DNA from 3 places in the Mogibacterium neglectum genome. Region 3 is predicted to be linked to each of the others. Evidence: a T-box and tRNA genes for the amino acid it is inferred to sense, from the RefSeq annotation. Region 3 holds a T-box; the other regions hold tRNA genes.

Evidence for each region. A T-box is a leader RNA that pairs with one kind of tRNA and senses whether it is charged. The one in region 3 lies ahead of thrS (threonine--tRNA ligase), so its partner is inferred to be a tRNA-Thr.
Region 1: it encodes a tRNA-Thr, which carries the amino acid that the T-box ahead of thrS (threonine--tRNA ligase) is inferred to sense. The anticodon was not compared.
Region 2: it encodes a tRNA-Thr, which carries the amino acid that the T-box ahead of thrS (threonine--tRNA ligase) is inferred to sense. The anticodon was not compared.

What each region holds. Positions count from the first base shown of each region.
Region 1 is NZ_CP128647.1:1,643,190-1,653,511, reverse strand. It holds gene QU661_RS07880 (TRAP transporter small permease) at 1-484, shown strand, start outside; gene QU661_RS07875 (TRAP transporter large permease) at 485-1,774, shown strand; gene QU661_RS07870 (TRAP transporter substrate-binding protein) at 1,785-2,843, shown strand; gene QU661_RS07865 (elongator complex protein 3) at 2,888-4,003, opposite strand; gene QU661_RS07860 (DUF6873 family GME fold protein) at 4,012-4,683, opposite strand; gene ansA (asparaginase) at 4,680-5,720, opposite strand; tRNA gene QU661_RS07850 (tRNA-Thr) at 5,888-5,962, shown strand; gene QU661_RS07845 (DUF898 family protein) at 6,132-6,443, opposite strand; gene QU661_RS07840 (MBL fold metallo-hydrolase) at 6,692-8,674, shown strand; gene QU661_RS07835 (GTP pyrophosphokinase) at 8,739-9,170, shown strand; gene yedE (YedE family putative selenium transporter) at 9,307-10,322, shown strand, end outside.
Region 2 is NZ_CP128647.1:1,570,464-1,580,785, reverse strand. It holds gene purM (phosphoribosylformylglycinamidine cyclo-ligase) at 1-95, shown strand, start outside; gene purN (phosphoribosylglycinamide formyltransferase) at 133-729, shown strand; gene purD (phosphoribosylamine--glycine ligase) at 666-1,991, shown strand; gene QU661_RS07390 (phosphoribosylformylglycinamidine synthase) at 2,060-5,767, shown strand; gene buk (butyrate kinase) at 5,886-7,031, shown strand; tRNA gene QU661_RS07380 (tRNA-Thr) at 7,169-7,245, shown strand; gene tuf (elongation factor Tu) at 7,284-8,477, shown strand; gene QU661_RS07370 (SMI1/KNR4 family protein) at 8,694-9,239, shown strand; gene QU661_RS07365 (SMI1/KNR4 family protein) at 9,449-10,322, opposite strand, start outside.
Region 3 is NZ_CP128647.1:309,418-319,739, reverse strand. It holds gene QU661_RS01475 (MSCRAMM family protein) at 1-342, opposite strand, end outside; gene asnS (asparagine--tRNA ligase) at 760-2,154, opposite strand; gene QU661_RS01465 (hypothetical protein) at 2,241-2,564, opposite strand; gene QU661_RS01460 (hypothetical protein) at 2,768-3,190, opposite strand; gene QU661_RS01455 (CbrC family protein) at 3,256-4,107, opposite strand; T-box leader at 4,244-4,452, shown strand; gene thrS (threonine--tRNA ligase) at 4,515-6,545, shown strand; gene QU661_RS01445 (transcription repressor NadR) at 6,581-7,090, shown strand; gene QU661_RS01440 (PTS sugar transporter subunit IIC) at 7,237-8,325, shown strand; gene rarD (EamA family transporter RarD) at 8,475-9,392, opposite strand; gene QU661_RS01430 (PduL/EutD family phosphate acyltransferase) at 9,594-10,172, shown strand; gene QU661_RS01425 (trimeric intracellular cation channel family protein) at 10,215-10,322, shown strand, end outside.

The DNA of each region.
Region 1 (10,322 bases), 400 kb from region 3:
ATCGCGTTATATTCTAGGAATGTCTCTATCATGGTCTGAGGAAATAACACGCTACATGTTTATATGGAGTGGATTTCTTAGTGTTAGCTATTGTAGCAAGAAATGCTTATCTATCAAGATTGAGCAATTAGTATCTATTTTTCCTAGGCGCGGCAACGCAGTTATAAAGGTTGTGAATCATACCCTTGAGTTAATCTTCTTTATATATATGATTCCTGTTGCATACTCATATATGATGTCTGCAGCTCAGAGTGGACAGGTGTCTCCTGCCTGCTCGATTCCTATGTACTTTATACAAGCGGCTCCGTTCGTATCATTTGTTCTTGTGGCGTTTCGTATTGTGCAGCGCTGGATTATTGAATTTAAAATTACAATAGGAAAAGATGTTTATGATCCCGTGCATCCTGAACACTCTAGCACAGATGCTGTTATCAAGGCGAATGTAGAAAACCTTGATTCCACTAACGGGGGAGGTGAAGTATAAATGCCAATAGCTATGCTATTAATTATATTCGTTATACTTCTCATTATTGCCATACCAGTGGGTATCGCCCTTGGCATTACATCAGTCTTGCCGTCGCTTATAGACCCATCGTTCACAGTAGGTGCGAAATATATGGTGCGTGCTATGTTTGGTGGACTCGATTCCTTCCCTCTTCTTGCAGTACCTATGTTTGTATTGTCTGGAATCATAATGGCGAAAGGCGGAATATCTAAAAAACTCTTTGACATATTCGCATATTTTTTTGGAAATCGTACGGCCGGAATGCCTTGCGCGGTAATCGCTACATGTTTGTTCTACGGAGCTATTTCAGGTTCTGCACCAGCGACGGTAGCTGCTGTAGGTAGCATGACAATTCCTATACTTACAGAGCTTGGGTATGATCTTAAATTTACAACGGCCATCGTTGCAGTTGCGGGTGGTTTAGGAGTTATTATCCCGCCGAGCATTCCTTTTATAATGTATGGTATGGCATCAGGTGCATCGGTTAGTGAGCTCTTTATTGCTGGAATAATACCTGGACTGCTAATCGGAATCCTCTTAATGATTTATGCAGTTTATTATTGCCGTAAATATGGTGAGGATAAGGTTAGGATCCAGAAGGAAGTAAAAAAATTGCACAGCAGAAGCTTTAGGAAAGTATTTAAGGATAGCTTCTTTGCTATTTTGAGTCCAGTTATTATCCTTGGGTGTATATACTCTGGGATTGCATCACCTACAGAGGCTGCTGTAATCTCTGTGTTTTATGCCCTGATTATCAGTTTGTTAGTATATAAAAGCATCCAAATAAAGGATCTTAGAGACATATTTAAGGAAGCTATTCGAACCTTCACTCCTATACTCTTTATTCTTGCTGCTTCCACGGCTTTTTCGAGAGCTATAACGCTTATGCAGGTTCCTCAGTCGGTTAGTGAGATTATAAACTCAAATTTTCACAGCAAGATTATAATATTGCTTGTTATAAACGCCTTTCTGCTCATTGTTGGAATGGTAATGGATACAACGCCGGCGATACTAATTTTGACACCTATCTTGCTTCCTATAGCTACGAATATTGGCATGAGCCCTATCCAATTCGGAGTCATAATGGTCGTTAATCTTGCTATAGGATTTATCACACCACCTATAGGCGTCAATCTATTCATAGCAAGTTCCCTTACGGATGTCCCGGTTATGGATATTGCAAAAAAAGCTCTGCCTATGATTGGATATTTTCTCATAGCATTGCTACTAATCACTTTCATACCAGCTCTTTCGCTGGCTCTGCTATAGGAGGTATTGAATGAAAAATAAAAAAATTCTAGCCATAATATTATGGCTAATAACTTTGCTTATTCTTTCAAGCTGCTCTATAGAATCAAATGGTACAGATTATAGCAAGGTAAAAGCGAAAAAAATAGCTAAAGTTGTAAGTTCTGATAGTAAACAAAATTATGCATTGCCACTGGCTACTGCAAGTCCAAAGGATACAGTAACTCAGCTTTATGCAGAAAAATTTTCATCTGAAGTATATAGGTTAAGCGACGGGCGTATAAAAATCCAAGTTTATCCCAACTCAACATTAGGTGGAGATAGAGACCTTTTAGAAAGCTGTCGCGATGGGGATATCCCTTTTGTTGTGCAAAATACGGGACCACAAGTTGCATTTATGCCAAATCTTGCAGTGTTCGATTTGCCAGAAATTCACAATTCTATGAATGAATATAGGAAGACTTTGGAAAATGTAGAGTTCAGAAAAATCCTAAGTAAGACTTATAGAAACGGTGGGTATCATCTACTTGGGATGGCAGATCAGGGATTTCGCGTTATGAGCACAAATAAGAAGGTGCAGAGTATAAACGATTTCAAAGGTCAAAAAATAAGGACTATGGAAAACAGCTACCATCTAAAATTTTGGAAATGTATAGGTGCAAATCCGCTGCCAATGAGTTTTGCTGAGGTATATATAGGACTCCAGCAGCATACAATAGATGCACAGGAGAATCCTTATGAGGTTATCGTTTCCAACAAACTATATGAGCAGCAGAAATATATAATAGAGACTAACCATTTACCACATATGATTTCACTTATCATGAATGAAGATTTTTACAATTCACTGTCAACGAGAGACAAAAAGATTATGGACGAGGCAGCTGCTAATGCCACTATTTATGCTAGGAAGCAAGCTGATAAGCGTGTGCAGAAACAAATAAATACTATTAGAAGAAGCGGAACAGAAATCATTGAACTTGATGATGATACACGCGCAGAGATAAAATCAAGATCAAAATTGGTCTGGATGGAGATAAGGAAATACGTAGATAAAGAGATCTACGATACGTATACTAGCTCTAATTAAGATAATATGATTATAAAAGCAATGCCTTAAAGAGCAAGACATTGCTATATATCGCTGTTTATTCTGAACTGTGCAGCTTCCAAGCTGTCATCTACCCTGAACCTGATACTTAGTTCGGGGTATTTTTCTTCAAAATATTTCTTATTCTCGCAGCTGTTACCAACGGCATTTGAAAACCACTTAGGAGAAGAGAAAATATCTACTTTTACTCGAGTTATTCTCTGCTGATTTAAGACTTCGGTTTCTGAATTGCTATCTTGCAAAGGGTTAACCTTGAGCTCGCCTGACTTTTCGGTACATGTTCTGAGCTCGTCTACAATCCTATCAAGCTGCGGCTCGATTTTATCTCTCGCTATTCGCCCCTCAACGAGCTGCCTGAAAGCAGGGTGATACGTTCCGCCGTTTATCGATCCACCTTCACCGATAATATCAGTGCTCTTGAGCCCAACTCTCATAATCGTGATACCTGCATCATCGAGTATCTTATACATTGCCACCGTCCTTGTAACGGCTTCTTCTCTGCTTAGTGGCTGATATTCACCGCGCTCATACATTTTTAGTAGCTCTGTGTCATCAATAACTATGGTCGGGTATAACCTGGTTAGTGAAGGCTTTAGCTTAACAGTCTCTTTTGCTGAATAGATACACGTTTCAAGAGAATCTCCCGGAAGTCCAATCATCAGCTGGATTCCAAATTCAAATCCATACTCTTTAATCAGTGAGACAGCTTCGTATACAGCCGTGCTTGTATGTCCGCGAGTCGATCTACGAAGCACCTCATCGTCGAAAGACTGAACTCCGAGCTCAATCGTATCAACCAAGTATACCTTTAGATTGTCTAAAATCTCGCTGTCTATATAGTCAGGGCGCGTCGAAAGGTGAATCTTGTCGATGAGTCCTCTATCCTTATATCCCTTGGCAATAGCGAGGTATGAACTCTGTTCAGCGAGTTCGAGCCCTGTAAAGCTTCCACCATAAAAAGCAATTTCGACCGTCGGAACTTCTCCGAGCGTCGTGAGCCACGTGTCAATCGTATTTTTAACTTCATCTACAGTCGGGGCAGCCGTGCGAGCTGTGATTTTCCGCTGATTGCAGAAGACGCAGTCATTGGGACAGCCTCGGTGCGGTATAAATATTGGAATAATAGCGTGTTTTTTCATATATATCCTTATTCTGAATCTGTAACCGTAATTATTGAACCAATATCCTCGAGCTCGTACGAGTCAAACCACTTGCAACCAAGGCCTCGGGCCTCGATGAAAGAGGTAATTTTCTTAAGGTTTGGATGCGCCGAGAGGTCGCCGTTAAATATTATTTCATCATCCACGCGTCCACTCGCACCTCCGATAAATCCAGTATCGGCACCTCGCAGCTTCACGAAGCCTGGCTCGACTAGCAGCACGTTCATTCCTGCCATCTCACAAGGCTTTGCAATGCCTTTGTCATAAGTGATGATGGATTCTTCATCCACTATTATGGTGCTACACTTCGTATATCCCTGACGGACATCTACAAGCTTCAGTTCATCTCCGCAGCTCGCCATTGCAGCAGATAGGAGTTCTGAATCAGTTATATCCAGCTTGTGGATAAAAAACTTTCCCGTACATGTCGCATTGTATCTGCAGTCGTTTGGATAAACAGGACTTAGTTTATCAGAAACACCTTCATATATAGGAGATTCTGGCTTTGCACCTAGCTTGCACAGCAGCACATCTGGATGATTATCAACGAGACTCGACACCGTGCATAGTTCGGGAAATGTGCGGATAACATAACCTGAATTTTCAAAGTAAGAGCGGAGATCAGGGTGTGCCAATGATGAGAGATATGATAGCTTCATTGGTTAAGCTCTCCCCGCATGTCGGTTTCGATTAACCGGCTGATTTCGCTGTGCTCCAGACCTAGGCTGAAGAGGTAGTAGAGTTTAGCTACTGTCGCTTCAGTAGTCATATTTGAACCAGATACAGCACCTGCTTTTGCAAGCTCTGAACTCGTTTCGTATGCCCCAAGCCTGACTGTTCCCTGTGAGCACTGCGTGCAGACTACCACTGTAGTGCCATTTGCAATGGCGCGAGCGATGAGAGGTGGTAGCGCTTTGTCATAATTAGGTATGTTGCCAGTGCCAAATGTTTCTAGTACGAGAGCATCGAGTCCGCGCGTCACAATTGGTGCAAATAGCTCAAACTGGATTCCTGGAAATAGCTTTATAACACCAACCTTCGCAGGTTTAATCGACTGAACGAGGAGCTCTCCGCGAGACTTCGGCATCAAGCGAGGTTCATTATAATTGATGTCTATTCCGGCATTTGCAAGCGGCGGATAATTCGGCGAAGAAAATGCGATAAGCCCATCTGCTGAAACTTTCATGGCTCGGTTGCCACGTAATAGCTTGTGCCCAAAGTAGAGCGCTACCTCGTTCACCTTGCCAGAAGCAGCAACCAATATGGATGTAATGAGGTTATCCTTTCCGTCGCTTCGGAGCTCGCAAAGTGGAATTTGTGACCCGGTGAAAATCACAGGTTTATTAAGATTCTCAAGCATAAAAGAAAGCGCAGAAGTGCTGTACGCCATGGTATCTGTGCCGTGTAGCACGACAAATCCATCGTAATCGTCGTAGCGAGATGCGATTGATTCGGCAATCATATTCCACTGAACGTAAGTTATGTTGGATGAATCGAGAAGTGGCGTGAACTCAACGAGTTCATACTGCGGCATTCCATCAGAACGGAGGTCGTCGATGCGGTCTAGCTCATGCTGAAAGTGACCAGCCAATGGTGCGTAGCCAATATCTGTTCTAGACATGCCAATTGTGCCACCTGTGTATATGAGGCAGATTTTTTTATTTTCGATTTTCTGTGCTTGCTCTGTTACGGTCATAGGATACCTCGCAATTCGTATGTAATTGTAAATATTTAATATGTACACGACCATGATAATAGTGATATACGCGTATAATTGATTATATCATGCAGCGATTTGAATATGAAAATGCAACATTGATAAGTAATTGATTTTATTATATACTTTATGGGCAACTTCAATATGCTGCTGTGGCTCAATGGTAGAGCACTTCACTCGTAATGAAGTGGTTGCGAGTTCGATTCTCGCCAGCAGCTCCAAAAGTAAAAGCCTTGAAAACGCCTTTGTATTGGCGAATTCGAGGCTTTTTCATTTAAATAATTTTTTAAATTTGAATCTTCCTAGTGAGCCCTCGCAGCATAGATATTAAGTAAAATCGATCCAATAGAGAAGCTGACTAGTCCAGATACAGGAAATTAATAGCAAAATCTAATTCGCAAAATGTGTATGCATCGTCTTCCACTGTCTAAGCTTGATATTCACCCAGAACCCATAGATTCCCAACGTTACAATCGTAAGCAGAAGCCACTTTATCCAATTCCCGAATAGCTGCACAGCGGTGCCATCAAATTCTAGGCGCCTACCTTCTATTACCGTGTGCTTTATTTCCCAGTTGTAAATCATGCAGTACGCCCAAGGCAGACAAATGCCGAGGGTTGCAGTTGTAATAAGTATGCCAATAAGGCTATATCCAATAAGCTGAAATAACCCGCTATCAAAATATGATTCTTCGTGATTCATAGTTCTGCTCCTCCTCTAATTATAATAGTAATTTTGCATGAGTTGTAGATTATCATTTACGAGAGTCCATGTAAATAGGGTAGATAACATTTTTTATTCCTGCTAATCAATAGAAAATGATGAAAATATAGGATAACTAAATAGGGAACTATTTAACCTGATTAACCGATAAAATACTTGAAAATACAAAATCCTTAATATAGAATCATTCTGTTAAATGACACACGTTTTTTAAGTGAGAGGTTGAAATGGAAAGAAGGAGCTATAACTCTATACTGGCATTTATATGTAGCAGTCTCGTGTTGCTATTTTTTTTGGTCGTATTTTACCCAATTAATGTAAATGCAGACGATGAAAACCCAACGTGGGATGCGGAGAGCGATAAAGTATACTATCTATCGCTTCCGTCAACAGATGGTTCGCATAGTGATTGCACGCTTGTTCAAAGCAACGGTAAATTTGGTATGATCGATGCATCAAACCCTAGCGAATACGGACCATATGCTGCTCAGGGTGGTAATGGCAAGACCGTAGCGGAGTTTATGAGAAAACTAGGCGTTAAGCATATTGATTTCGCTGTTGCTACGCATGCGCATTCAGATCACATAGGTGGATTTATAGATTTGGTTGACGAGAAGAATTCCGATGGAAATCCATTCTTTGACTCAGATACAGTTTATATCCATAAGAAATATTTAAATTGGGCTCCTAAGTATGAAGATCCGACATGGAAGACCGCTGAATACTTTAAGGAAGTTTCAAGAAAACTAACCGAGGCAAAGGTTACTATGGTCGATATCACTTCCGACGATACGAGTGCGCTTTCTAAGTTGGATGCAACGATTACTAGGAAGGGAGATTATAGCGACAATATTAGCTTCAAGTTTGGAAACCTAGATATCGCGCTGTATAACCTAAGCAGCATTGTCAACAAAGAAGGTTATACGGAGAACGACAACTCCATAATCACGCAGATTACAAAAGGACTACATAATGCGGTAATACTCGGAGACGCATCTGCGATGATCGATTATAAATATGGAGAGGTTATTTATAAGAAGTCTGGCACGATAGATACTCTAAGAACTGGTCATCACGGAATCTCAAGTGCAAATGGTAAGCAGTTACTTGAATTCCTAGAACCTAAGAACTTTGTACTCTCATCAAATGGACCGCTTCGTCAACTGTCATATAAGCTATATGCAGACAAGCACAATACCCCAGCTTACAAAGCGATTGAAAATGTTGGTGCTATCGTAGAGGACTTTGATAAGTCATCCACAGATATGCAGACTTTTGCAGATGAATCTTGCAGAGCTTTAGTAAAGGCAAAGACATACCATCCTATTATCAGAGGATGGCAGATCTGGGGAGATGCTACCGCACCAAACGGATGGACTTACGCTTATATTAAAAATGATGGAAAATACGCTACCGGATGGCAATATATCGATGGAGCTTGGTATTGCTTCGACTCGGAAGGCTATAATTTAATGCTGCAGGACACTGTATATTACGACAAAGCGGCAAAAAAGAAATATGTATTAACGAGATCTGGAATCATGGGCACTGGCTGGGTTAAAGCCAAGGATAAGTGGTATTTCGCAGATTCGTCGGGTGCACTCAAGACAGGTTGGATAACGTACGGAAAAGACTGGTGCTTCATGGATAATGATGGTGCTATGCAGACAGGCTGGGTAGAAGACGGTGGTCACAGATATTTCCTTGATGCGAGTGGATTGATGAAAACTGGCTGGGTACAGGACAATGGCAAGTGGTATCTTCTAAATTCCAGCGGTGCAATGCAGAAGGGATGGCAGTACACTGGCGGTGCTTGGTACTACCTAGGTAGCGACGGAGTTATGCAGATTGGCTGGATTCAGGAAGGTGGCAATAGCTATTATCTAAGCTCCAGCGGTGCGATGAAGACCGGCTGGGTACAGGATAATGGCAAGTGGTTCTATCTGAATTCAAGCGGTGCAATGCAGAAGGGATGGCAGTACACTGGCGGTGCTTGGTACTATCTAGGTAACGACGGAGTTATGCAGACTGGCTGGATTCAGGAAGGTGGCAATAGCTATTACCTAAGCTCTAGCGGCGCGATGCACAAAGGATGGGTAAAGCATTATGGCGTATGGTATTACCTAGGACAAGACGGCGTAATGTATACCGGCACACATGTGATTGATAACACAACATATAATTTCGATACAACAGGGGCACTAGCATAGCAAGGCTAGTGCCTCTTGCTATAACAGTAAACCATACGATAGTTGTCAAAGGAGGTTTAGGAAAGTGGACCAGATTCAGCTAGCACAGCAGATATGCCAGGAAGCGCACTACGAACAATTCGATAAGGCGGGACAGCCGTACTATCTGCATCCATTCGCAGTCGCAGATATGTGTGAAACGGAAGAGGAAAAGGTAGTCGCTTACCTTCATGACGTACTCGAGGATAGCGAGTATGACGAGGTGTATTTGCGCATGTGCGGATTTAGCGATAAGGTTGTTGAAGCGGTGAAGACCCTTACGAAAGACCTAAGCGAAGACTACATGCAGTACATAGATAGGGTATCGAAAAATAAGCTCGCGACTTCCGTCAAGCTTGCCGACCTAAGTCATAATATGGATATCAGACGCATAGAGCATCCTGGTGCGGAAGATTATGCGAGAGTCGAGAAGTATAGGGCGGCGATGAAGAGGCTTTTGCAGGGAAGTTCTCATTAAATAGAAGTGCAAAATAAATTGCTATTGAAAATATTAATAATTACAGCTAAGTATTAAAATTACTGATTTTAATACAAAATCCTTGTTTGGTATACTCGTAATAATAAATCGATATTATTTAAACAAGGAGGATACAATGAAAAAAGAAAAAAGTACCCTTATGATTATTACTGGGCTCGTGGTCGGCGCGGCAGCAGTACTTCTCGTCAAGTATGGCAACCCTGCTAACATGGGCTTTTGTATTGCATGCTTCCTGAGAGATGCTGCAGGTGCTCTTAAGCTCCACAATGCTCCAGTTGTGCAGTACGTTCGTCCTGAGATAATTGGACTTATTATTGGTGCATTTATCATGTCCGTTTGCGGAAAAGAATTCAAAGTTCGTGGCGGTTCCTCACCGATGACAAGATTCGTGCTTTCATTCTTCGTCATGGTAGGAGCTCTAATGTTCCTCGGCTGCCCACTTAGAATGATTCTCAGAATCGCTGGTGGGGACTGGAATGCAATTATCGGTCTGATTGGATTCTTCTGCGGAATTATCGGCGGAATCGTATTTCTCAAGAAGGGCTTCACGCTTAAGAAGTCAGTTCCACTAGGACCAACAGAAGGCATAGCAATGCCAGCGATAACAGTAGTACTATTCGTTATCCTATGCGCATTCCCAGCACTTCTTGTATTCAGCAAACAGGGTCCTGGAGCTATGCACGCACCACTCGCAATTTCGCTAATCGCAGGGCTTGTTGTCGGTGTTCTAGCACAGCGCACTAGACTATGCATGGTTGGTGGACTTCGCGATGCAGTGTTATTCAAAGATTTCTATCTATTATCTGGATTTATTGCAATATTTGTCGCAGCTCTCATTGGAAACATAGCACTTGGCTTCTTTCACGCAGGGTTTGACAAGCAGCCAATCGCATTTAACGACTCTCTATGGAACTTCCTAGGAATGGTCCTCGTAGGACTGGGCTCTTGTCTACTCGGTGGTTGTCCACTTCGCCAGGTTGTGCTCTCAGGTGCTGGAAATGCAGACTCGGGCGTTGCAGTTCTCGGACTAATCGTTGGAGCAGCCTTCTGTCACAACTTTGCACTAGCATCGACACCAATGGGACCAACGCCAAATGGCAAGATTGCAGTTGTGTTCGGAATTATCGTTAC
Region 2 (10,322 bases), 480 kb from region 3:
ATTGCGAGAGGGCACTCGAGATTATAAACGGTGCTGGCGAGAAGGCGTATGTAATCGGAGAAATCGTTAAAGGAGATGAAGGCGTAATTATCTAGGGATAATAGCCTTGCATATACACGGTGGAGAGTGAAGATGAGTAGTTTTGCAAAGGTCGCAGTTCTAATATCTGGAGGAGGTACGAACCTGCAGGCTATCATAGATAGGTCGGCAGCAGGTAAGCTTCCGCATGCGGAGCTCGCACTGGTAGTTTCGTCTCGTAATAATGCGGGAGGCCTTGATAGAGCTGATAGAGCAGGTATAAAGCATGTATATATCGGCAAGGAGAATTTTGAGCAGGATCTCATAAAACTTCTAGATGAGCACGAGATAGACATCATCGTGCTGGCGGGATTTCTTAAGATTCTTAGCAGCGATTTTGTCAGCAGATATCCAGATAGGATTATCAATGTGCATCCATCACTCATTCCGTCGTTTTGCGGAGACGGCTTCTACGGACTTCGCGTTCACGAGGCTGCACTTTCATACGGCGTCAAGGTGACGGGTGCAACTGTTCATTTCGTAAATGAAGTTACGGACGGTGGCAAGATTATCGCTCAGCATGCAGTAGATGTTAAGGATGGTGACACGCCAGAAATTCTCCAGAGACGGGTTATGGAGGAAGCTGAGTGGAAGCTTCTGCCAGCGGCAGTCGAAAAGGTCGCAGCAGAGATAGTGGCAAGGAGAGGATAATGAATATTGCAGTAATTGGTGGCGGTGGTAGAGAACACGCCATAATCAGAAGTCTAAAGCGCAGCAATGATGTATCGCATATATATGCACTGCCAGGTAACGGCGGTATAGCTGAAGATGCTGAGTGCGTGGCAATCGGCGCAAAAGACCTAGGTGCGATTGTCAATTTTGCAGTAGAAAAAAAGCTCGACTACGTTGTCGTTGCTCCCGACGATCCGCTTGTTCTTGGACTTGTGGATATGCTCGAAGATAAGGGAATTCCTTGCTTCGGTCCAAACAAAGCAGCGGCGATTATTGAGGGAAGCAAAGCATTTTCCAAGCAGCTCATGAAGAAGTACGGGATACCGACTGCTGAGTATGAGATTTTCAGCGATATGAACGCTGCTCTAAAGTACATAGAAACTTGCCCGATTCCGACGGTAATAAAAGCAGATGGCCTTGCGCTCGGCAAGGGTGTAATAATAGCAGAGACTCGTGATGAGGCCAGAGAGGGACTTCGCACGATTATGGAAGACCATAAATTCGGTGCGAGCGGAGATACTGTAGTCATAGAGGAATTCCTAGAAGGTCCTGAGGTAAGCGTGCTATCGTTCACTGACGGCAAGGTAGTTAGACAGATGGTTTCCTCGATGGACCACAAGAGAGCTCTAGATGGAGACAAGGGGCTCAATACTGGAGGCATGGGCACCGTTGCTCCTAACCCTTACTACACAGAGGAGATTAGCGAGAAGTGCATGGAGCAGATATTTAGGCCTACTATCGAAGCTATGGCAGCTGAGGGAAGGGCTTTTAAGGGCTGTCTATACTTCGGACTCATGCTCACCAATGATGGACCGAAGGTTATCGAATACAATAGTAGATTTGGAGATCCTGAGACACAGGTAGTTCTTCCGCTCCTAGAGGGAGACCTTCTAGAAATCATGCGAGCAACTACGGATGGGACACTGGCTGATGTGAAGTTCTCATTTAGAGATGAAGCTGCATGCTGCGTAGTAGCTGCTTCGGACGGATACCCTGCATCATATGAAAAGGGATTTGAGATAAAGCTTCCGGAGGAGCATGAGCACATATACATTGCAGGTAGCAAGCTCCAAGATGGCAAACAGGTGACTAGCGGAGGAAGAGTTCTCGGTGTGGTTGAAACAGCTCCGACACTCTGCGAGGCGGTGAATAAAGCCTATGCGAAGCTCGGAGAAGTACATTTTGATAACATGTATTTTAGAAAAGATATAGGAACTAAGGCGCTAGCAGTGCTCAAGTAACCGATACATAATTTATTACTTATACTTATAGCTACAACAAATGACTGATTAGAGACAGGAGTAATGGCATGGTCAAAGCTTTATACGTAGAGAAGAAGCCGGAATTCGCAAATAGGGCAAAGGAGCTTATCAAGGAGTTCAGAGAGAGCCTGCAGATTGCGAACTTGACGAACATCAGAGTGATTAATAGATACCTAATCGAGGACTTATCAGATAAGGCTTTTGAAGAGGCTCGCGGAACAATTTTTTCAGAACCGCCTACCGATACAAGCTGCACGGATATGGACTTCCGTAAGCAGGTTGTAATCGCTGTAGAGTATCTGCCTGGTCAGTTCGACCAGAGAGCGAGCTCGGCAGAGGAGTGCCTACAGTTTATTGCTCCCGATGAGAAGCCGACAGTGAAGTCAGCGGTTATCTATATCCTAGAGGGCGAGCTGTCCAATGAGGAGCTCGAGAAAATTAAGGACTACTTAATTAATCCAGTTGATTCTCGCGAGGCTTCGCTTGGCGTTCCTGCAACACTAAAGGCGAAGTATCCTGATCCAGCACCAGTTGCGACGATCAGGAACTTTACAAATTATACAGATGCAGACCTAGAGACTTATCTTGCGGCAAATTCACTTGCGATGGACATCGAGGATCTCAAGATGTGCCGTGAGTATTTCAAGGAAGAGGGTAGGGATCCGAGCATCGCTGAGATTAAGGTTATCGACACGTACTGGTCAGACCACTGCCGTCACACCACTTTCAACACGACAATCAGAGGGGTTGTGTTTAAGGATGAAACTATCAACAAGACGTTTAGCGAATATCAGGAGCTTCGCAAGCAGCTAGGAGTACACAAGCCAATCAGCCTTATGAATGTTGCGACTATCGCAGTCAAGGCGCTCAAGGAGAACGGCAAGATGGTAGATGTCGTGGAGTCGGAGGAGATCAACGCATGCACAGTTGATTTTAAGGCGAATATCGACGGAGAAGAGCAGGATTGGGTTCTGCTGTTCAAGAACGAGACGCACAATCACCCTACGGAAATCGAGCCATTTGGTGGAGCTGCGACTTGTATCGGTGGAGCTATCAGAGATCCACTGTCGGGTAGAAGTTATGTGTATGCGGCGATGCGTGTAACGGGCGCAGGAAATCCGCTCACGCCTGAGTCAGAGACTCGTCCAGGTAAGCTATCGCAGAAGAAGATTACGACAACCGCTGCTTCAGGCTACAGCTCATATGGAAACCAGATTGGACTCACGACTGGCCTCGTAGATGAGGTGTATCACGAGGGATACGTGGCAAAGAGAATGGAAGTAGGCGCAGTGGTTGCGGCTGCCCCAGCAGAGAATATAAGGAGAGAGAGGCCAGAAGCAGGCGACGTTATCATCCTGCTAGGCGGCAGAACTGGTAGAGATGGAATAGGGGGAGCTACGGGCTCATCCAAGTCTCACAGCATGGAATCGCTAGAGTCCTGCGGCGCAGAGGTTCAGAAGGGTAATGCTCCTGAAGAGAGAAAGATTCAGAGACTGTTCAGAAACCCAGAGGCTACCACTCTCATTAAACGCTGCAACGACTTCGGTGCAGGTGGAGTTTCGGTTGCCATCGGCGAGCTAGCAGATGGACTGGAAGTGACTTTAGACAACGTGCCTAAGAAGTACGATGGACTGGACGGAACTGAACTCGCAATCAGCGAGTCTCAGGAGAGAATGGCTGTTGTAGTTGCAGCATCCGATGCAGATAAGTTCAAGAAGCTCGCAGAGAGCGAGAATCTCGAGGCGACAACAGTAGCGACTGTGACGGAGAAGGCTTACCTCAAGATGAACTTCAGAGGTCAGCAGATTGTAAATATTTCCAGGAAATTCCTAGATACTAACGGCGCAGAGAAAGAAGCTGACGTCGTAGTTGAGGGTGCTCGAAGATTCGATAAAGAGATACCAAGAGATTTTGAAAAGGGGTTGAAGGAACTCGTATCCGATCTCAATGTCTGCTCCAAGAGAGGGCTTTCGGAGCGTTTTGACTCAACAATTGGTGGCAATACGGTCATGATGCCTTTTGGCGGAATCAAGCAGAGAACACCTATTCAGGCTATGGTTCACAAGATCCCAATGCTCGAGGGAGAGTGCAGCACTGTATCGATGATGTCATACGGATTCAATCCATATATCCTAGAGCAGAGCCCTTATCATGGTGCATACCTCGCAATTGTGGAGAGTGTAGCGAAGCTCGTAGCAACAGGCGCTAGCTATGATCACATATATCTAAGCCTTCAGGAATACTTCGAGAAGCTCGGTGATAACGACAAGTCTTGGGGCAAAGCGTTCAGCGCAGTTCTCGGTGCATTTAGAGCGCAGATGGAACTTGGAATCGGAGCTATCGGCGGTAAGGATTCTATGAGCGGAACCTTCGAGGATATCCACGTACCACCGACCCTGATTTCTTTTGCAGTAACTACAGATGAACTGAGCAAAGTGGTTTCACCGGAGTTTAAGAGCAGAGGTCATGAAGTTGTGTGGCTGAAACCGGAGATAGGCGAAGACGGGCTTCCAAAGGCTGAATCGCTCATCAGGAACTTCAAGCTAGTGAGAACGCTCGTTGATAACGGATTAGTTGCGGCATGCTACACGCCTGGATTTGGCGGACCAGCTGAGGCCGTCTTTAAAATGGCAATCGGTAACAACATCGGCTTCGAATTTGACGAGGGCGTTTCCATGAGAGAGATGTTCGGCTATGCGTATGGTAGCTTCATCATCGAGACTAGCAAGAATATAGATTTGACAGCGGATATGAAGCTTATGGGCAAGACAGTTTCTCGCGAATCAATAGGCAGCAAGAAGGGACGCGTGCGCCTACTAGCTCTTAACGCACTTTACGAGGGCAAGCTAGAACCTGTATATAGCTGCAACATCAATACTTCAGAGGAAAGAATCCCTGAGATGATATACAGAACAAGGAGTGATGCAGTTCCAAGCGAGACCGTGGAGAAGCCAAGATTCTTAATTCCTGTATTCCCAGGTACGAACTGCGAATACGACACGGCTAAGGCCGTTGAGAAGGCTGGCGGAGAGGCAGAGATATTCGTTGTGAATAACCTTACAGCAGATCATCTAAAGTACTCCGTTAAGGAGTTCGCGACAGCACTCTCCAAGGCAAATGTACTCTTCATTCCAGGGGGATTCTCTGGTGCTGACGAACCAGATGGCTCTGGTAAGTTCATCACTTCGTTCCTGAGAAATGAAGCGATTTCTGTAGAACTCATGAAACTGCTCAATGAAAGAGACGGACTGGTTGCGGGAATTTGCAATGGATTCCAAGCGCTCATCAAGCTTGGATTACTGCCATATGGCGAGATCGGCGTGCAGAAGGAAAATAGTCCAACTCTAACATTCAACAACATCGGTAGACATCAGTCGAAGCTTGTTAGAACGAAACTCTGCTCGACTAGATCGCCTTGGCTGAGGAAAGCAAGTGTTGGACAGATCCTGACTGTGCCAATATCTCACGGCGAAGGACGATTTGTAGCTAACACTAACGATATAGATACAATGCTCGAGAATGGGCAGATCCTGACGCAGTACGTTGATTTTGAAGGAAATCCAACTATGGACATCCAGTTCAATCCAAACGGTTCATCTATGGCTATCGAAGGAATACTCTCGCCAGATGGAAGGATTCTCGGCAAAATGGGACACTCCGAGAGAATTGGAGAGGGTCTATACAAGAACGTACCAGGGGAGTTTGAGCTAGGGCTATTTGAGTCAGCGGTTTCGTACTTCAGAGGCGAAGAATAGGGATAGTGAAAAAAACGTTCAGTTCGTGCTGACATTGAGGCCTGCGAGTGTGATATACTACTTTTCGTAATACGAAGGTAACGTATGTATAATTTATTCAGAAAGGGAAACTGGAAAAATGAGTAAGGAAAGAATTCTTGTGCTTAATCTAGGATCTACATCAAGTAAGATTGCTGTATACGATGATGCTCAGGAGGTTTTTAAGGAAACAATCAGACATACACAGGAGGAGATGGCTCAGTTCGATGATGTGCTTGAGCAGTTTAACTTCCGTAATGAGAAAGTAAGAGAGGCTCTTGAGAGCAACGGTATCGGCGTGAATACACTCACAGCAGTATGCTCGAGAGGTGGAAATATTATCGCTTGCCCACACGGTGCTATCGGAATCGACCAGGAGATGATCGATTACCTGACGAGACCTGAGGACACAGCGAAGCATGCGTCGCTGCTCGGCAGCATGATTGCTTTTGATCTCAAAAAAGAGTTTGGAATTCCTGCGTGCATCTATGATGCAATCGGAACAGATGAGATGCAGGCAGTAGCAAGAGTTTCCGGCGTTCCGGAGATTCCTCGTTACACAGTTGGACACACGTTAAACACGAGAGCAATGGCTATCAAGTGTGCTGAAGAGGTGCTTAAGAAGCCATTTGACGAGTGCACATTCATCGTCGCTCACATGGGTGGTGGAAGCTCAATCAGACTGTATCACAATGGTGTAAATATCGACTGTGTAAACGACGATGAAGGAAACTTCTCTCCAGAACGTGGTGGTGCAGTAGGCTGCAAGGATCTCGTAAATTATTGCTTCACATCAGGTAATGATGCAAAGACTGTAATGAAGAAGTTCCACGGTGCGGGCGGACTCAAAGCTCATCTCGGCACTACAGATGCTATAGAGGTAGAGAAGATGATAGATGCAGGTAACGAGTATGCAAAGGTCGTATACGAGGCAATGGCATACGGAATTGCCAAAGACATCGCTAAACTATCTGCTCCAGTGGCTGGCAAGGTTGATAGGATCATCCTCACAGGCGGAGTAGCTTACTCCAAGTTCCTCACAGATATCATCGAAGACATGGTAAGCTGGATTGCTCCAGTTGAGATGATGCCTGGCGAATATGAGATGGAAGCTTTAGCAGCTGGAGCTTTAAGAGTTCTGAGAGGCGAAGAGAAGCTTCAGGATTTCGGAGAAATCAAGGCTGCGGCAGTTGACAGAATCCGCATCTGCAAGGGTGTGGAGCCTTATACAACACCAGCGAAGTAATTAGAAAAAGTTGATTTAAATGTAAAGCCACCACCCATGCGACATGTGGCCAGAATTTTGGGTGCATTCCAACGCGTGATGGTGGCTTTTCATTTATTGACAGTCTGTATTATTTCGTGTACTATTCTTGTATACGTGCTGTTGTAGCTCAGTTGGTAGAGCACTTCCTTGGTAAGGAAGAGGTTCGGCAGTTCGAGTCTGCTCAACAGCTCCAATTATTTTAAATTTAATCACAATTCTAAGGAGGATATCATGGCAAAGCAGAAGTATGAGAGAACCAAGCCACATATCAACATCGGTACAATCGGCCACGTTGACCACGGCAAGACAACTCTAACAGCAGCAATCACAAAGACTCTTCACGACAGATATGGACTCGGAGCAGACGTAGCATTCGACCAGATCGACAAGGCACCAGAAGAGAAGGCAAGAGGAATCACGATTTCCTCAGCACACGTAGAGTATGAGACACCAAACAGACACTACGCACACGTAGACTGCCCAGGACACGCTGACTATGTAAAGAACATGATTACAGGAGCAGCTCAGATGGACGGAGCTATTCTAGTAGTAGCAGCAACAGATGGACCAATGCCTCAGACAAGAGAGCACATCCTGCTATCCAGACAGGTAGGCGTACCATACATCATCGTATTCCTGAACAAGTGTGACATGGTAGATGACGAGGAGCTACTAGACCTCGTAGAGATGGAAGTAAGAGAGCTACTAGATGAGTATGAGTTCCCAGGAGATGATACACCAATCATCAGAGGATCCGCACTAAAGGCACTAGAGGATCCAAGCGGAGAGTGGGGAGATAAGATTTGCGAGCTAATGGAAGCAGTAGACACATACATTCCAGAGCCACAGAGAGCAAACGATCAGCCATTCCTAATGCCAATCGAGGACGTATTCTCAATCACAGGACGTGGAACAGTAGCAACAGGAAGAGTTGAGAGAGGAACCCTCAAGGTAGGAGACGAAGTAGAGCTCGTAGGACTAAGCGACGAGAAGAGAAAGGTAGTTGTAACTGGAGTAGAGATGTTCAAGAAGACTCTTGATGCAGCAGAAACAGGAGACAACATCGGAGCACTACTAAGAGGAATCCAGAGAGACGAAATCGAAAGAGGACAGGTACTCTCAAAGCCAGGCTCAATACACCCACACACAAAGTTCAAGGGACAGGTATACGTACTAAAGAAGGAAGAGGGTGGAAGACACACACCATTCTTCAATGGATACAGACCACAGTTCTACCTAAGAACGACAGACGTAACAGGAGATCTAAAGCTACCAGAGGGTACAGAGATGTGCATGCCTGGAGATAACGTAGTAATGGAGATCGAACTGATTACACCAGTAGCTATCGAAGAGGGACTACGTTTCGCTATCAGAGAAGGCGGAAGAACAGTAGGATCCGGAGTAGTTACAGAGATTATCGAGTAATCATAGATTACGAGGTAGACCACCAGTATATTAAGAAGCAGGGGCGCATGCGCCCCTGTTTTTATGTTGCTTACTTTGTATACCTGGCATACTAACTTGGATATTATTGATTTCTTTATACTGAATCACTAAAATAAATATATGACAGAAAGTATAATGAATATATTAGTGAAATCAGTATCCAGGCAAATTGTCGGGAGTATAACGAGGTGAAATATGTCTATAGAAAAGATTTACGATTATTTTAGAAGCTACGACAAAGAAACATATCAGGTTTTCGCATGTGGAGATGACACGCCATCAGAACAAGATATAGAAGCTTTCGAGAGCGAGTTCAATATAAAGCTACCGGAGGATTTCAAAGAGTTTACAATGTCTCCGCTTGGTGGTCTATACATGGAAGTAAGAGAAGAAATCTGGCCTATGGCACAGGAGTATGAAGTTGCACCATTCTGGGAGTTTTGCCGAGGAATCATGGTTTACGGCATCTCAAGCGAAGTCCCAGAGTACCTAGACTTACGTGCAAATACAAGGGCTTTCCATGAAAGTGGGCTATCTGACTGCATCCCGTTCTTCTCGGTAATAGGTGACGGTGAGCAGATATTCTGTTTCGATAGAGAAGGCAAGATAGTTGTTTTCGATGGCTATGAGATGCATGATGTTGAAGGCGATTTTGAGAGCTTTTTACTTGGTCAAATCGCTGAGCTAGAGGAACGTAAGGATAAGAAGGTCGAGAAGCTGAAGAATAGAGCTGGCAGATAAGAATTCAGATATTATAGCATCGGCGATAAGATGATACTAAAATTCAGCGGAAATCAGCGTTGAGAACACGTCATATATAAAAGTGGACTAAATTTAAGAGTTCAATCACATATAAAATAAAGGTGGGGGTTGCAAAGGCAAGCCCCCATTCTTACTAATATTAGATTTTTAAATTCTGTCCTATGAGATTCAGTGAAGTAGGTTGACGATTAATCCTCGGTATATTGGTGGTAGTACGTATAAGCTAGCCTATATCCACCGCGTAAGTCGGCTGGTTTGAGGTATAGTATTTTATCAAAGATCATCATGCAGTGGTCGATTACGTCATCTTCCCTACTACCTTCGGCTAACTCGATTGCTTTTTCAAGATTCCTTACAGCGGCTTTTTTCTTCTCGTGGTGAGCGTTGTCTGCCTTTTTAGACTTAAGAGCATAAGAGTAGCCGTAACGGCAATACCACATCGCATCACGGTTAGCTTCTGGTACTAAGCCTAGAGTCTGAATAGCAAGATCCTCTTGGTCTGTGCTGTTATATGAACTTGCGAGCATGCCGAGAACCTCGTCACTATATGAGCTAGGTTCTGCCTGCTCAAGAAGCTCTATCAGAGCCCTAAAACCCTTCATGTTACGGAGCTTATTCAGAGCAAGAATCTGCTTTTTATCATCGAGCTGATTAAATTCTTCTATACTATTAACAACATTATCGGATTCAATCTTGCATATGAACTCCTCAAAGTTATCTGCTAATATCTCTTGGCTGTAGTCATCTTCTTGATCAACTAATGTAACCATAGGTTCACCTTCTGGTCCGCATTCGCTGTAATCGAGGAATATCATGTCGTGTCCACCGGAGATGGTGTCTGCAATCACAATACCTATTGCAGGATATCCCCACTCCTCAAGCCAGAACTCAGTTCCACAATCACCACAAACGGAATATTCTTTATCCTTATCGATGCCATAGATTCCAACTAGATTGACACAAAGGTTGTCTGTTGTTACGATGTTATTTGCAGGAATGCCACCGTTTTGGTGCTTGATAAGCTCAATATAGGACTCTGGAAGCTTATATCCAGTCGCTTTT
Region 3 (10,322 bases):
AATATTGACTCCATAACCCGATATTCCCATATCAACTGCGGCTCCTATCGGTTCATCTGTCCAGAAATCCGTTTTGTTTGTACTGAATTTACCGCTATTGATAGTTCCTACCTTAAGTGAAATATTCTGAGTAGGATCTCCTTGTTGCGGGCTTTGCAACAAGTTCGGCGTATTGTCTAAATTGCCACTTTGTGCTACGGAAGAATTCGTACTATTATCATTTGTATTTATAGATGCTCCGTGTGTTTCTGCATATGAAGTTTGCATAAACCCATAAACAATCATCTGTAAAGAAAAAATACATATAAAAGCAATTTTCACTATCTTATGGTATCTTTTCATTACTCCGCTCCTCCTTTGATCTCTCTAATAAATAATAACTTCATTTTGTAATTAGTCTCTCCCTTTTCAGCAACAAATACATATTTCACCCAATCGACTATTGTCTTGTCTAGAAAAGCGAAAACGCTACATGTCTCAACAAAAGCGCTTCTTTTACAAATCATCCCTTTATTAATTTCTCTCTGCGTCAACAAAGCTTGAGATTAAGATATGAATAATCGGTTACAATATCCTTTCAAATATGCTTACTTGTGAAAATTTCAAAACATCAGTATTACTGTGTCCACTATATCACATTTTTTCAGGTTTTTAACACATGCAAGAAAAAATTATGAAAAAAAAGTGATTACTGTTACACATATCTGCATACAATAATCACCTCTTAAACATTCAATTTTAAATCTATCACTCTGTTTTTTAGAACTCCGCTTTCTTAGGCGTTCTCGGGAAAGGTATCACATCACGTATATTACTCATTCCTGTTAGATACATAATCATTCTCTCGAAACCAAGCCCGTAGCCAGCATGCTTTACGCCACCGTATCTACGAAGATCCACGTACCAGTCGTATAGCTCTCTATTCATGCCGATCTCATCCATTCTAGCTTCAAGTACATCGAGCCTCTCTTCTCTCTGACTTCCGCCGATGATTTCACCAACTCCTGGCACAAGCAGGTCGCAAGCCGCAACAGTCTTGCCATCGTCGTTGAGTCTCATATAGAAAGCCTTGATTTCCTTCGGATAATCTATTACGAAGATAGGCTTCTTGAATACTTCCTCTGTGAGATATCTCTCATGCTCAGTCTGTAGGTCAATTCCCCATTCAACTGGGAACTGGAAGTCCTTATCAGCTTTCTTAAGAATCTCAACAGCTTCTGTATATGTAACTCTCTCGAAATCTGAGTTAACTATATGGCGAAGTCTATCGAGCAATCCCTTGTCCACGAACTTATTGAAGAATTCCATCTCCTCAGGTGCGTGTTCAAGCGTGTAGCTGATGATGTATTTGACCATATCCTCTGCAACATCCATGTCATCAGCGAGGTCTGCAAATGCAATTTCTGGTTCGATCATCCAGAACTCAGATGCGTGTCTAGCTGTGTTGGAGTTCTCAGCACGGAATGTAGGTCCAAATGTATAGATGTTTCTAAAAGCAAGAGCCATCGCCTCGCCCTCGAGCTGTCCCGAGACGGTGAGGTTTGTCTCTTTACCGAAGAAGTCCTGCGAGTAGTCGATAGAGCCATCTTCTTTAGTAGGTGGATTGCTTAGGTCTAGTGTAGTAACCTTGAACATCTCGCCAGCACCCTCTGCGTCACTTCCTGTGATAATTGGAGCATGCACATATACGTAATCACGCTCCTGAAAGAACTTATGAATCGCATAAGCAACGATGCTTCGTACTCTGAACACAGCAGAGAATGTGTTGCTTCTAGGACGAAGATGTGCGATTTCCCTAAGGTACTCCATAGTGTGACGCTTCTTCTGCAGCGGATAATCCGATAGTGAATCAGCCTCAACAGCAATCTCTGTCGCCTTTAGTTCAAATGGCTGCTGTGCGCCAGGTGTAAGCTCAAGTACTCCCTTCACCATTACACCTGCTGCGAGGTGCACCTTGGAAATCTCTTCGTAGTTATCAATCTTCGAAGCCTCGTACACAACCTGAAGCGGAGTGAAGAAGGTACCATCATTGAGTGAGATGAAACCAAACTGATTGGATGCACGATTACCTCTCACCCAGCCTCTGACAACAATCTCTTTACCTGCATACTCTTCTCTGTTTCGGAAGAGTTCTCTGATCTCAATATCTTTCATTAGTATATCCTTCCTAATTTCCATTTTCTCTCGTAAATGCACGAGCCTATCGATTATATCACGTTTACATGTGATTTATCGAGTGTCTACACTATTTTCTCTATTCCACACTTGTATGGAGCAACTGCATCAGCAAGTCTCACCAGAACTTCTCCCTGACTAAACACCTCTGGATATCCCACCTTAAGGCTTATGCTCATCACACGCCCTCCTCTATCTACGCTTACCACTTCAACATTAGTTCTCTCATCTCCTGCGATGAGATTTATCTCAGAATTAATTCCATAAGGCTCCTTGTCGAAGAGCTTTAGAATCATGTCATCAAATCTATTTGCTGTAACTGTGTGTCCACCGAATCTCTCAGGGAGTACCGGCATATTAACTTTAACTTTCATTTCTTTATTTTCCATTATTATGTCCACCCTTTTCCTTCAAAAAAATCTGTATTCTGTATAATATCCTTATTCCCCTATAGATTCAAGCACTATAACCAGGTATTGATTTTAATTCCTTATATTAACAGTAATCAGGAATTTTATCTCCACAAAGGATCTTTACGTATGTTCCGTAGGCTTCTGGAATCGGTCTACCATAGACACCTCTTTCCCTTCACTTATTTTATTTCACGAACCTTAACCTTATGCTTCTTCAGCTGCTTCTTAAGCTGAGTAAGCCTTCCTTCATTAACCTTGCTTTTTCCGACGAAAATCGACTTGCTTCTGCCTTTTTTCCTTACGAGTTGAATAAAGTACCTGTCACCATTCAGATGCCTTCCACGCACAAAATATATCTCAACCTCAGCGAGTTCTTTCAAGGGAATCTCACGGCTACCTGGAACAAATCCGCTGTGAATATATAAATTTCCATTTGAGATATGCATAGGCTCTGAAAACTTTCCACCACTCTTGCGGACAATCATAAACTTCCGCACCATCGTGACAAGAACGATAGTTCCAACGATAAATGTCACCGCCTTAAAGAGATTGTCATTCCACGTCGACTTTAGTCCAATCAAAAAATATTGATATATCTTCATTAATTGCTTCCCTCCAAATCACCTTTCGCTCTCCTGAGAAAGTGTTTTCATTTCACCCTTGCAAATTAGCTCGCATCGACATAGATGTGGTATTTTCCGCAGTGAAGACAGCGGAAGAGATAACCACAGAGATCGCCATCCTTATACAGATACTCCCTTATATCAGAGTATTCATGCCTCATCTCATACTCTTCAAGGACCTCGTCTGCGATGCCCATCTCCTCTAGCTCCTGCGTGCCGACTGTTCCTAGATATGCACAGTAGTCATTACAGCAAGATAGCCAGTGCTCACCCTGCCAGCTCAGGTATCCAGGCGTTCTTTCAAATAGTTCCTTCGACTTCGCCTCATCCACCTCGCCTTCCCATTCGGCATCTTGCACGAACTCAGCATCGAATTTCCTGGCAGCCTCTCCATTAGCTATGCACTCTGGACACAAATGCTCGACATGCTCAACACTATAAGGAACTGAACTATAGTAGATAGTACTTTCCTTGCCGCAGCACGGACATACCTCTTGCGGACCTTCTTCAAAACTTTCAGTCGCCAGTGGATCTGGATGGTAACGGAATTTTGGAAGCTTCTTAGCTTTTTCTCTCTGTAGAGACTCCTCAGCAGCTGTCTTTGGCCTTTTCACTGCCCACCTGTCTCCATCATCTTCTGCTAACGATTTGAGATAAGCGAGCTTCTTTATCTGCTTCTTATCGTTCCTATCTGCAATCTCTGACATCAAGTCATATGCACTCTGCATGAGCGAAAGGATTTTGTATACATCGACAAGAACGGTCTTGGCATCTTTATCCCCAGCCTCTTTAAGCCTATCCGAAAACTCATATAACGCAAGAACGGTCTCTCGCTTACCATTCTTCGCTTCGTAATCCTTTGCTAGTTCAGCATATTCTTTTATGTATGGATTCATTACTATTTCTCCTACCATATCAGCAAAACTTCTCGTTTTTGTCCCCAAATTATATCAATTCTTTCTTATAAATTATAACAAATTGAGGCGGTAAAATCATTGACAATTATCACTCACGGTGGTAGCATAATTTATTATTAAAACGATGACGAGGACAGTAAGTTCGCTTTAAGGCTTTGAGAGAGGGATGGATGGTGAAATCATCCCAGCACGGAGCGTTCTGAACACCACCTCCGAGTGGCACTAATCCTGCCCGCCTAGCCGCGTTAAAAGCTTCAAAGAGTGCTGGAGCAGAAGCTCTGGAAGATGGGTGGAACCACGAATACGAATGTATGCGTCCCTTCTGACAATTTGAATGTCGGAAGGGACTTTTTTATTTCCTTCCGCTAATGAAAGGAGTTCTTAAAATGATTATTACACTAAAAGATGGCAGCAAAAAAGAATACGCTTCGCCGATGTCCATCATCGACATCGCAAAAGACATAAGCGAGGGTCTCGCAAGAGCAGCTTGCGTTGGTGAAGTAGATGGAGAGGTCTGTGACCTCAGAACTGTTGTGGATAAGGATGCTGAAGTTAACATTCTCACTTTTGATTCTGATGCAGGAAAGCATGCGTACAGACACACATGTTCCCACGTGCTCGCAGAGGCCGTTAAGAATCTATATCCAGATGCCAAGATGACAATTGGACCTTCTATCGATAATGGTTTTTACTATGACTTCGACATGCCAGCTCTAACTAGAGAGGATTTAGATAAGATAGAAGCTGAGATGAAGAAAATCATCAAAAGAGGAGATGCGATAACTCGTTTCACACTCCCTAGAGATGAAGCCATCAAGCTATTTCAGGAGAGAAATGAGCCATACAAAGTCGAGCTCATCGAGGACCTCCCAGAGGACGAAATCATTTCCTTCTATCAGCAGGGAGATTTTATCGAACTCTGCGCAGGCCCACATCTGATGAGCACGAAGCAGATCAAGGCATTCAAGCTAACTTCTAGCTCTGGTGCTTACTGGAGAGGCGACGAGCACAACAAGATGCTCACTAGAATCTATGGTACCGCATTCAACAAGAAGGCTGATCTCGAAGAGTACCTTGAGTACCTAGCTGACATCAAGAACAGAGACCACAACAGACTCGGCCGTGAGATGGAGCTATTTACAACAGTAGATATCATCGGCCAGGGTCTTCCTCTATTTATGCCTAAGGGTACTAAGATGATTCAGAAGCTACAGCGCTGGATTGAAGACCTCGAGGATTACGAATGGGGTTACGTAAGGACAAGAACACCGCTGATGGCGAAATCGACTCTTTACAAGATTTCAGACCACTGGTACCACTACAAGGATGGTATGTTCGTTTTCGGATATGATAACATTGACGAGCTAAACAACGCAGAGGATGCGATACGTGAGATAAGAGGACTCGAGGATTTAAGCCTCATCGAGAATGACGCTGATGCAAATGCATTTGCACTTCGCCCTATGACATGCCCATTCCAGTACTATGTATACAAGGCTAAGCAACACAGCTATAGGGATCTTCCTTACAGAATGGGTGAGACTTCTACACTGTTCCGTAATGAGGATTCCGGGGAAATGCACGGACTTACTAGAGTTCGTCAGTTCACGATTTCAGAGGGTCACCTCGTATGCACCCCTGAGCAGATTGATGAAGAGTTCAAGAACTGCGTTAAACTCGCTAAGTACTGTCTCACAACTCTAGGTCTAGACGGCGATGTTACCTACAGAATGTCGAAATGGGATCCAGAAAATTCAGGCAAGTACCTCGGAACTGCTAAGGAATGGGATAAGGTTGAATCAGCAATGCGTGCGATTCTCGATGAAATCGATCTCGATTACACAGAGGCTTCTGGCGAGGCTGCATTCTACGGTCCTAAACTCGATATTCAGGCAAAAAATGTATATGGCAAAGAAGATACTATGATCACTATCCAGCTTGACATGTTCCTTGCTGAGAGATATGACATGTACTATATAGATAAGAATGGCGAGAAAAAACGCCCATATATCATCCACCGTACATCACTAGGCTGCTACGAGAGAACGCTCGCTTGGCTGATTGAAAAGTATTCAGGAAACTTCCCTACTTGGCTGTGCGCAGAGCAGGTTAGAATCCTACCTATCTCTGACAAGTATCAGGATTATGCAGAGGAAATCTTCGCTGAGTTAAGAAGGAATGGCATCGATGTTACAATTGATAACAGCTCCGAGAGAATCGGCTACAAGATCAGAAAAGCCCAGATGGAGAAACTACCTTACATGTTAGTCGTTGGACAGCAGGAAGCTGAGAATAAAACTGTTTCGGTTCGTTCGAGATTCGAAGGAGATGAAGGTAGCAAGCCACTAAGTGAATTTGTGAACGCAATCTGCGAGGAGATACGCACAAAAGCGATTAGAGAAAAGAAAGATAAATAGTTAAATTTTCAAGAGAAGGAAACGGAGGATTTGTCATGCAGAGAGAGAAGCGCAAAGACAACATAATACAGAAATTGCAGTCTACAGGTTCGCCTGTAAGCGCTTCATCTCTGGCGAAAGAGTTCGGGGTAAGCAGGCAGATAATCGTCGGAGATATCGCAATTCTCAGAGCCGAAGGTCATGATATTAGCGCAACGCCTCGTGGGTATATGTTACCTCAGGTGGGGACTACTCCAGTCTATAGAATCGCTTGTAAACACGATTCATCTAAAATCCTAGAAGAGCTAAACGCAATTGTCGACTGCGGTGGCACCTTGCTTGATGTAAGTGTTGAACATCCAATATACGGTGAGCTAGTTGGCAACCTACATATCGCCAGCAGAATTGATGCAAAGGAGTTCTCAGATAAAATCATTGAAAGCAATGCTCCCCCATTATCTCTTCTCACTGACGGAATTCACTTACATGCTATCACGTGTAAAGATGAAGCCACGCTTGAGCGGATAAAAGATAAGCTACGTTCAATTGGTATACTTTTCGAGTAACCGATAGATTTTTTTTAACAGCTTAACAGTTTATTTTTAAGTAACAGATAATATATTTTCTTTAATTTCATATTGACTTTTTATAGAGCCTCTTTTAATGTATATACAGGTGTCATGACACCTATATATAATTAGGAGGCTTTTTAATGGCTAGTTTTACTTCATTTCTAAAACGCAAGGATATAATAATCTCCGGAAAGAGATATGGAATTGATGCTCTAGGTGCTATGGCGCAGGGTCTATTCTGTTCTCTGTTAATCGGAACAATTATCAACACCATCGGTGTACAGCTTCATATCGCTGCCCTATCGCAGACGGTCGCTACTATCGGTGGCATCAAGTACACTGTAGGTGGTCTAGCTATGGCTATGGGCGGACCAGCAATGGCATGTGCTATTGGATATGCACTCGCTGCTCCACCGCTAGTTCTGTTCTCACTTATAACTGTAGGTTTTGCCTCAAATGCACTTGGAGGCGCCGGCGGTCCTCTAGCAGTACTCTTTGTAGCGATAATAGCAGCTGAATGCGGAAAAGCTGTTTCAAAGGAGACAAAAGTAGACATACTGGTTACACCGAGTGTAACAATCGGCATAGGAATTGCTTTATCTTGGTTAATCGCACCTGCACTCGGAAGCGCGGCTATGAAAATGGGCGATATTATCATGTGGGCAACTGAACTTCAGCCTCTACTCATGGGGATTATCGTCGCTGTAGTCGTAGGTATCGCTCTAACGTTACCAATATCTTCTGCAGCAATATGTGCAGCTCTCGGCCTAACAGGGCTCGCTGGTGGTGCGGCTCTCGCCGGCTGCTGTGCCCAGATGGTTGGATTCGCAGTTGCATCATATGAAGACAATGGCGTCGGTGGGCTAGTATCACAGGGAATTGGAACATCAATGCTTCAGATGGGCAACATAGTGAGAAATCCAAGGATTTGGATAGCTCCTACTCTCGCATCCGTTATCACTGGCCCTATCGCAACTTGTGTGTTCCATCTCAAGATGAATGGTCCTGCTATAGCAAGCGGTATGGGCACATGTGGTCTCGTTGGACCTCTAGGTGTGTACTCAGGCTGGATTGCTGATATCGCAAAAGGAACAAAAACAGGCATCACTTCAGTGGATTGGCTCGGTCTCATCCTAATATCTGTAGTTCTACCAGCAATATTAACTCTTATATTTCACAAAGCCGTTAAGAGAGCTGGCTGGGTTAAAACAGGAGATCAGAAGATATAAGAAGCTAATCATTTTCAAAAAATCTGTAACCATTTAGATAATCTCAATAAAAAATGTGCCTGGCATAGAGTGTGATCCCCCTAATTTCACACAGTGCTCGACACATTTTTTAATATTACAATTATTAATATATTGCTATTTAATAATTTCTAACTCGCTTTGACATTTTGAATATCCTCGCTACTCTTAGCATCCTTGCTACTTTTAAATTCACCATATGAAAAGAATATTAGCCCTATCCAAATCAGTCCAAATGCCATAATTAGCACCTTATCAACAGGCTCTTTATACAAGAATATTCCCAGCATCAACGCCAATGTGGGGCTAAGGTATTCTGTTAAACCGAGTACGAACATAGATGTCCTCTGCGCAGCATAGGCGAATAGCCCAAGAGGTATGGCTGTTGCTAGTCCGCATAGGAGTAGCAGAAAGTATTGATATGACTCCCCAACACCAAGTGCTCCTGCTCCATGTAATTCGAGCCATACTATTACGCATAGCATAACCGGGGCAATAAAAATAGTTTCATAAAGAAGCGATATAGCAGGAGGCTGATCTACAGTCTTTTTTATTGCCGAATAAATGGCAAATGTAGTCGCTAGTACGAGTGCAATTCCTGGAACCTGTCCATAGTGAATCAAAATTACGATTACGCTTATAGCTACAAATATCACAGCTATGGACTTATAAACCGTAAGCTTCTCTTTAAAGAAGATTGCACCAAATATACATACAACAAGCGGTTCTATGTAATACCCAATACTCGTCTGGATTATATGACCAGAGTTAACCGCCCAGATGCCAATGCTCCAGTTACTCGTTACAATAAGCCCTGCTACGAGAAATTTAAGCGAGGTCCGCCAATCCCTTAGCGGTGAGAAAATCCTGCTCCACGAGTATTTAAAACGCGCAGCAATTACGCAAACTACTGCAATCATTAGAACTCTATATATGATAATAGTAGATGATGGTATTGGAATTAGTGACTTCCAGTAAATTGGGAGAATACCCCATAGCCCCGCACAACCAAGTGCGGCAAAGAACCCCTTTTCATAACTTTTCTTCATAAATAATTCCCCTGTAGATAAATCTATAATATGGTACACAATGAAATAATTTTGCTCCAAAAGGATGAAACTTCATTAACTACAAATAAAAATGTAGCAAATATTATATCATCCTTTGCAGATTGTCACAATAAATGTTATCCTTATACATCATAAATGACTATTGGTATGCAAATTCAAACGGTTGATTGGAGATTTGATATGAAACAGATAGAAGTAGATATAGAAGTTAGTGCTAGACATGTACACCTCTGTAAAAGCGATATAGAAAAACTTTTTGGCATTGGTTATGAGCTTACACCTAAGAAACAAATTATCGTAGGTTATGTTGCTGAAGAAAGACTTACACTTGTTGGTCCTAAAGGTACTCTTCGAAATGTAGCTATTCTAGGACCTGCTCGCCCAGAAACACAGGTCGAGTTAGCAGCAACCGATGCCAGAAATTTAGGTATCGAGGCACCTCTTAGACTTTCCGGCGATTTAGTAAATACCCCTGAGATTAAAATCGCAACCGAAAATGGGAACACCACTGAAATAGATCATGGATGCATAGTCGCAAAAAGGCACATCCATTTATCAAAAGAAGATGCGGAGCAGTTGCAGGTAGCTACTGGAGATGAAATATCTCTAAAAATTGATACAGGATGTGGCAGAGCATTAACATTTGAAGAGGTGATCGTGCGCGTCGGCAATACTAGAACAGTTGTTCACTTAGATACTGACGAGGGAAATGCGGCAAGTACAGGCAAATCATGTAAAGGAATATGCTTTTCCAAATAAATAAGCTGTGTTTTAACATAATAGATAAGTAGGAGTAATAATTTGTCATCACTATACAGTCTTGAAAATATAGTTTTCGCGCTTGAAATAATCGGCACCATCGCCTTTGCCATCTCGGGAGCCACTCTTTGCCTAGAAAAAGGCATGGAT